2 regions of the Pseudomonas sp. HC1(2025) genome follow, and region 2 is predicted to be linked to the other one. Evidence: riboswitches for the same ligand, from Rfam matches in the RefSeq annotation. Region 2 holds a riboswitch; the other holds the start of a gene.
The links. Region 2 has a riboswitch for cobalamin ahead of ACSSVH_RS13665 (CbtB domain-containing protein). Riboswitches for the same ligand answer to the same signal wherever they lie in the genome.
Positions count from the first base shown of each region.

Region 1 (3,402 bases), 1.2 Mb from region 2:
GGCGCCGCGCCCGCCGTTGGGGCTCAGGCCACGGGCAATCGGCTGCCACGGCGTGCTGGTCAGGGAATGATGATAGGTATGCCCGCGCAGCACGCCTTCCGGCAGCTCGACCGTTTGCAGGGCCAGGGCCGCCAGGCGTTTCTGCATGACCGCATCGCCGTGCAGCAGGCCCAGCAGTTCGGCGCGCGTGCCCTCGACATCGGTCAAGGAATCGAGCAGGTAGAGCATGCCCCCGCATTCGGCCAGCAACGGTTTGCCGGCAGCGTGATGGGCACGGATCGCCTGCAGCATCGCGCTATTTTGCGACAGCGCCTGATGATGCAGTTCCGGGTAGCCACCGGGCAGATAGAGGCTGTCGGCGTCGGGCAGCACGCGGTCATGGATCGGCGAGAAGAAGTGCAACTGCGCGCCCATCGCTCGCAGCAAATCCAGGCTGGCGCCGTAGGTGAAAGCAAAGGCTTCGTCACGGGCCACGGCAATCCGCACCCCGGCCAGTAGCGGCTGGGCTTCGATCAGCTCGGGCGCGGCGAATTCCACCGGCGGTGGCAGCGCTACCTCGCAACTGCTGGCCAGGGCGGCGGCGGCAGCATCCAGGCGCAGGTCCAGGTCATTCAGCTCGCTGGCCTGCACCAGGCCCAGGTGACGGCTGGGCAGCTCAATGCCGGTTTCCCGGGACAGTGCGCCGTACCAGCGCAGGCCTTCGGTCAAGCTGCCTTCGAGCAGTTGGGCGTGGCGCACGGTGCCGACACGGTTGGCCAGGACCCCGGCGAACGGCAGGTCTGCCTGGTAACGCGCCAGCCCCAGCGCCAGGGCGCCAAAGGTCTGGGCCATGGCGGTGCCATCGATCACTGCCAGTACCGGCACGCCAAAATGGCGCGCCAGGTCGGCGCTGGAAGGTGTGCCGTCGAACAGGCCCATCACGCCCTCGATCAGGATCAGGTCCGCCTCGCCCGCTGCTTCCCACAGCAGGCGGCGACTTTCCTGCTCGCCGACCATCCACATGTCCAATTGATAGACCGGCGCACCACTGGCGCGCTCATGGATCATCGGGTCGAGAAAGTCCGGGCCGCACTTGAACACCCGGACCTTGCGCCCCAGGTTGCGGTGCAGACGGGCCAGCGCGGCGGTGACAGTGGTCTTGCCCTGGCCTGACGCCGGCGCGGCGATCAGCACGGCTGGGCAATGGCGCGGCGGGTTCAAAGTTCGATGCCTTTCTGTGCCTTGATACCGGCCTGGAACGCGTGCTTGAGCATGCCCATTTCGGTGACGGTATCGGCCATTTCAATCAGTTCCGGTTTGGCCCCGCGGCCGGTGACCAGCACATGCTGCATCGGTGGCCGGGCTTGCAGGTCGCTCAACACTTGGTCCAGGTCCAGATAGCCGTGCTTGAGCGCAATGTTCAGCTCATCCAGCACCACCAGGCCGATGGACGGGTCCTGCAACATTTCCCGGGAGACTTTCCAGGCCGCTTCGGCAGCGGCGATATCACGCTGGCGGTCCTGGGTCTCCCAGGTAAAGCCCTCGCCCATCACATGGAAACGCACCTGCTCGGGGAAGCGGCGGAAGAACAGCTCTTCCCCGGTGCTGTTGCGGCCTTTGATGAACTGCACCACGCCGCATTGCAGATCGTGGCCCATGGCCCGGGCGAGCATGCCAAAGGCCGAGCTGCTCTTGCCTTTGCCGTTGCCGGTCAATACCAGCAGCAAACCGCATTCATTCGGTGAGTTGGCAATGCGCTCGTCAATCACCGCTTTTTTGCGCAGCATGCGCGCCAGGTGGCGTTCGTCACGATCGGGGGAATCAGTCATGGCAGCTCTCCGTTGGGGCTGGACAAAAACGGCGGGCAGGAAAAGACCACTTAAATGAAGCCAAGCATCGCCCACCGTGATGCTGTTGGATGGATCAGGCCGGTCTCCGGGCTCATGAGTGGCGCCCTGTTGAGCAGGGCGAGCCGACGATGCGCCTTCCCATATCGCAGGCGATACAGTGGCAAAAGCAGCGTCTTGACTCATTTACCGTTGCGGGGGCAGCGCCGGGATCGTGGCCGCACTGTAGAAAAGTGCGCGCACTCACCGGCTTCCCTGTTTCACTCGGTCGGCGCGTACGCCACAGAGCACCTGAAACAAGCGGCGAAGGTTAGTGGGTTGGGGGTACAGCGTCAATTAAAGCCGGCCATGCACTTGAACCATCGCCGCGCGCTGTACCTCTATGACTACAGGCATTGAGGAGAAAAACATGCACAAGACCCGACTCGCCGTACTGATCATGGCCGCAGGCGCACTCGCCGCCTGCGGCGAAAGCTCAACCTTGCAGGTCTCCGACGGCACGGGGCCATCGCCCAAGCTGCCGGAACCGAACAAAACCCTGATCCCCACCGTCAACATCGCCCCGGCCATTGGCTGGCCCGATGGCGCCAAGCCGACCGCGGCTGCGGGCACCCAGGTCGGCGCCTTCGCCGAAGGCCTGGACCACCCGCGCTGGTTGTATGTATTGCCCAACGGCGACGTGCTGGTGGCCGAGACCAACGCGCCGCCCAAGCCGGATGACTCCAAGGGCATTCGCGGCTGGGTCATGGAAAAGGTCATGGGCCGTGCCGGGGCCGGCGTACCTAGCCCGAACCGCATCACCCTGCTGCGCGATGCCGACCATGACGGCGTGGCAGAAACCCGCACGGTGTTCCTGGAAAACCTCAACTCGCCGTTTGGCATGTCCCTGGTGGGCAACGACCTGTACGTGGCCGACTCGGACAAGCTGCTGCGCTTTCCCTATCAACCGGGGGAAACCGCGATCAAGGCCCAGGGCACCAAGGTCATCGACCTGCCGGGCGGCCCGCTCAACCACCACTGGACGAAAAACGTGGTGGCCAGCAAGGATGGCAGCAAGTTGTATGTAAGCGTGGGTTCCAACAGCAACGTCGGTGAAAACGGCCTGGAAGCCGAACAGGGCCGTGCGGCGATCTGGGAAGTCGACCGGGCCAGCGCCAAGCAGCGGATTTTTGCTTCCGGGCTGCGCAACCCCAATGGCATGGCGTGGGAGCCACAAAGCGGCAAGCTATGGACGGCGGTCAACGAGCGCGATGAAATCGGCAGCGACTTGGTGCCGGACTACATCACCTCGGTCCAGGACGGTGGCTTTTACGGCTGGCCGTTCAGCTACTACGGCCAACATGTGGATGTACGGGTCACGCCGCAGGATCCGGACCTGGTGGCCAAGGCCATTGCCCCGGACTATGCCGTCGGGCCACACACCGCATCGTTGGGCCTGACCTTCGCTGAAGGCAACACGCTGCCGGCACAATTTGCCCATGGCGCGTTTATTGGCCAGCACGGCTCGTGGAATCGCAAGCCGCACAGTGGTTACAAGGTAATCTTTGTGCCATTTGCGGGGGGCAAGCCCAACGGC
Region 1 covers NZ_CP196017.1:4,198,870-4,202,271, forward strand. The annotation lists gene ACSSVH_RS18605 (cobyrinic acid a,c-diamide synthase CobB) at 1-1,200, opposite strand, end outside; gene cobO (cob(I)yrinic acid a,c-diamide adenosyltransferase) at 1,197-1,808, opposite strand; cobalamin riboswitch at 1,889-2,136, opposite strand; gene ACSSVH_RS18615 (PQQ-dependent sugar dehydrogenase) at 2,236-3,402, shown strand, end outside.
Region 1: it holds a riboswitch for cobalamin, as region 2 does, so the genes downstream of both, cobO (cob(I)yrinic acid a,c-diamide adenosyltransferase) here and ACSSVH_RS13665 (CbtB domain-containing protein) in region 2, are expected to answer to the same signal.

Region 2 (3,402 bases):
GGATCACGCTTTGGGCGATATCCGGCAAAGTCAGCTCCGCCTCCAGCAGCGCGGCACACGCGGCCACCGCAGTCACCCCTGGAATGATCTGGAAGGCAATCCCCAACTGGCGCAAATGACGGATTTGCTCGCCAATCGCGCCATACAGGCTTGGATCGCCGGAGTGCACGCGCGCTACGTCCTGGCCTTTTTCATGGGCGTCCTTGATCAAGTCAATGATCTGCTCCAGGTGCAGTTCGGCACTATTGACCACCAACTGGGCCTGATGGCCTTCAAGCACCGCGGCAGGCACCAGGGAGCCGGCATAGATAATCACCGGGCAACTGCGGATCAGCCGCTGGCCTTTGACGGTAATCAGTTCCGGGTCGCCGGGGCCTGCGCCGATGAAGTAGACGGTCATGGGGACATTCCTGTGAAAAAGCGGGCAAGGCGGGCTGTAGATGAAGACCGCTCATGATCAAGGACGGGGATTATCGGGAATTCAGCCGGCGCACGCCAATGCAAAGGTGGCTTGCGGGCTTTTCTGGCGGTTGATCAACAGGCGGGCAGGGCGCTGGGCCAGCTGCGTGGCCAGGGCCAGGGCGGCGCTTTCAGCGATACCATGGCAGCCGGTATGGGCAAAGGCGACGGCAGAGCGGTGGCTCAGTTGCGCTTCATGGCTCGCCAGTTGCTGGGCACTGAAAAACTTCAGCGGCAACCCCAGGCTGGCGGCCAGGGCCAGTAAACCCGGCTCATCCTGCTTGCGGTCGATACTCGCCAGTGCGCTGATGTGCCGAGGGTCGATCCCTGCGCCAGCCAAGGCTTCATTGAACAGCGCCAATAACGCCTCGACGCTGCAACCACCCTGGCAACCCAGGCCGACCACCAGGGTCGGCCGGGTGTTGGCCGTTGTCATGCCGAGTACTGATCGTCGCGGTTACGCCGGAACAACCAGGCACTGATCAGGCCCAGGGCCAGCCAGAACGCAACGTTGGTCAGCTGCGAAGCGATCTTGAACTGTGCTTCCAGAGCTTCTGGGGCGAGCATCGAGTGCACTTCGGGCTGTGGCGCGCCAACCACATGGGGCACCGCCAGGATGGCCACGCCGAGGATCTTCAGCAGCCAGTTGCGACCAAACACAATCAGCGCAATGCCGGCGGCAGTGGAGGCTGCCGTGCCGATCCACCAGATCTGCCGTTGCGCCAGGTCCGCCGCAGCGGTGCCGGGCAGCTCCGGTGGCAGGCCGAGGGTCGGCGCCAACACAAAGGTGGCGTAGCCGGCCAGGCCCCAGAGCAGGCCCTGGGCGGTGCGAGTCGGGGCACGCAGGGTGTAGAGGCCGGCGAGCATCAGTGCAAAACCCACGGCGACCACCAGGTTGCCGCCAGTGGTGGAGAGCACGCGCTGCCAGCCATTTTCCGGCTCCCAGGCCTCGGCGTCGTGGCTGTGGGCCGTAGCGCCAGGGGCATGCTCATGTACCTCGGTCGCGGCAGGGGCGTTTTCGAAGGTTTCCGCCTGCAGGATCAACGGGGCCACCCAGAAGCTCTGCAGCAGGGTCAGCAACAGGGCGGCCAGCAGGCCGGTGAAACCTGCGGTTTGCGCAATTCGCTTGATCATGGCGGCAGGTCTCAGTGGCACGGGAAGGCGGCGCTGTGGCGCGTATCGTGGGCAGCGTTGTGCACGGCCTCGATGTGCGAGAACCCGGCGAAATACACCAGGCATGCACCGAGGATCGCCGCGCCGATGGCGGCGGTCAGGCGTTGGCTCAAGGTGGCGGAGCTGCTGGCGGTGTGTGAGGTGCTGCTGATGATCGACATGGCACGTCCCTTTCGAGTGGCAGGGTGACACGAGCGCATGAAAACCCCGCGAGCCGGGCACGCAGGGTTCTGAACAGCGCCCGCCCACCGCGGGTTTGTTATTTGATTTTTCGGGCCGGTCTCCGGGCTTGCGAGGGGGCTCTCCTGAGTCCTGAAAGCATCGCCTTCCCATGCCAAAAGCACAGTGGCTGTGACGCTTCGCTCGCTTACCGTTGCGGGGGCAGCACCGGATTGGTCATGCATGCATGATTGACCGGTTTCCCGTTTCACCCTGTAAAGGGCACCCGAAACAAGATGTGTAGGAGAGCATGGCCAGAGGGCGGGCGTCAAATAGACGAATTGACGCCTGCCTGATCAGCCAGGGCGACGCGGCGACGTGGAAACCCAATCTTCTGAGTAAAAAATACTGCCCAACCCAAATCTGTTGTCTGGTTTGCTTGGACGTGAGAGAGAGACAGGCTTTGTATCCAAATCCCAAAGCAGGTCAGGCCGCTTAAGAAGTTCTTGGGCAACTTTGGTTGCATTGTACGAAAAGTGGCGGGTGCTTCTTGTTTGGCGTGCGGCCTCTCGCAGTTCGTTAAAGTTTACATAATGATCTTTGGGACCTTTGGCAAATTCGCGAAAGTAAATTCTCGCTTGGTCCAGCAGGGCTGCATCGCTGAGACTTTTGAAGTCTCCAGCGATAAGAGCGACTTGGTCCCAGGTCACATTACCGGAGTGCGAACCAAAGAGTGACTTGACTAGTTCTGGGCGGTTGATGACCTGCTTTGCAAGCTCTACTTGCTCTTGTGTGGCATCTCGTCCGTCGTGTAGTTTGCCTCTCGCCATACTTTTAAGCTCATCCAAGCGAAAGCTGTTGGATGTTTTAGCGCCTGGGACTTCCAAATCTATGAAATGGGCCAGTAGTTTTTCGGCCAGCATCGAGTGGGTGTAGCTCTCAAAATACGGAATGTCCGATGAGATGTTTTGTGTCGGTGCTAAGGTGGGAGAAGCGTCTTTGGGGAGTGTAGTGCGAGGTGCGTTAAGCATAGGCGCACTGGGTTGAATGCTTGCTGAAGAATTCATCGTGTTTGTATCCCCATTGAATAGGTGGGCTTGGGGTTGGATTGTTTGGAAAGCTGCCTTGAGAGTGAGTGATGTTTTTCAAGGCTGCTGTTCCTCGTGCTAACTGCGAAATGGATTTCATTAAATTACAGCACCTCTTTAACTCGTGTGGGCTGGATAGCCAGGCTGGATTCAAGGCGGGCTTTTACATAAGGTGCTTTTACGGTCTGCACTACGTACAGGTCTTTGTAGTGCTGGCTAGTAACGCTCCTGAAAAGGCGATTAGGGGGCAGGTATGAGCAAACGTATAGTCAAAATTGTCCATGTCATAACGTTGAGCTGGTCTCCTGCCAGGTCAGGGTCTATCAGAAATACTATCGGCTGATGTCTACGACAAAGTACGGTGGGAAACATCATTGTTCAGTGTCTGCAAAGATGGGAGGTTATTGGTTTTAGGCGTTATAGCGAGTGATATTGGTTGAATTGCGTTTTCTGTTGGATTGATTGTCATCGTTCCAGCTAACGTGGATGCATATTCAGTGTATTCAGTGGGTTGGTGAGAGGT
Region 2 covers NZ_CP196017.1:3,043,385-3,046,786, reverse strand. The annotation lists gene cobM (precorrin-4 C(11)-methyltransferase) at 1-400, opposite strand, end outside; gene ACSSVH_RS13675 (cobalamin biosynthesis protein) at 482-895, opposite strand; gene ACSSVH_RS13670 (CbtA family protein) at 892-1,593, opposite strand; gene ACSSVH_RS13665 (CbtB domain-containing protein) at 1,605-1,793, opposite strand; cobalamin riboswitch at 1,890-2,096, opposite strand; gene ACSSVH_RS13660 (hypothetical protein) at 2,148-2,858, opposite strand.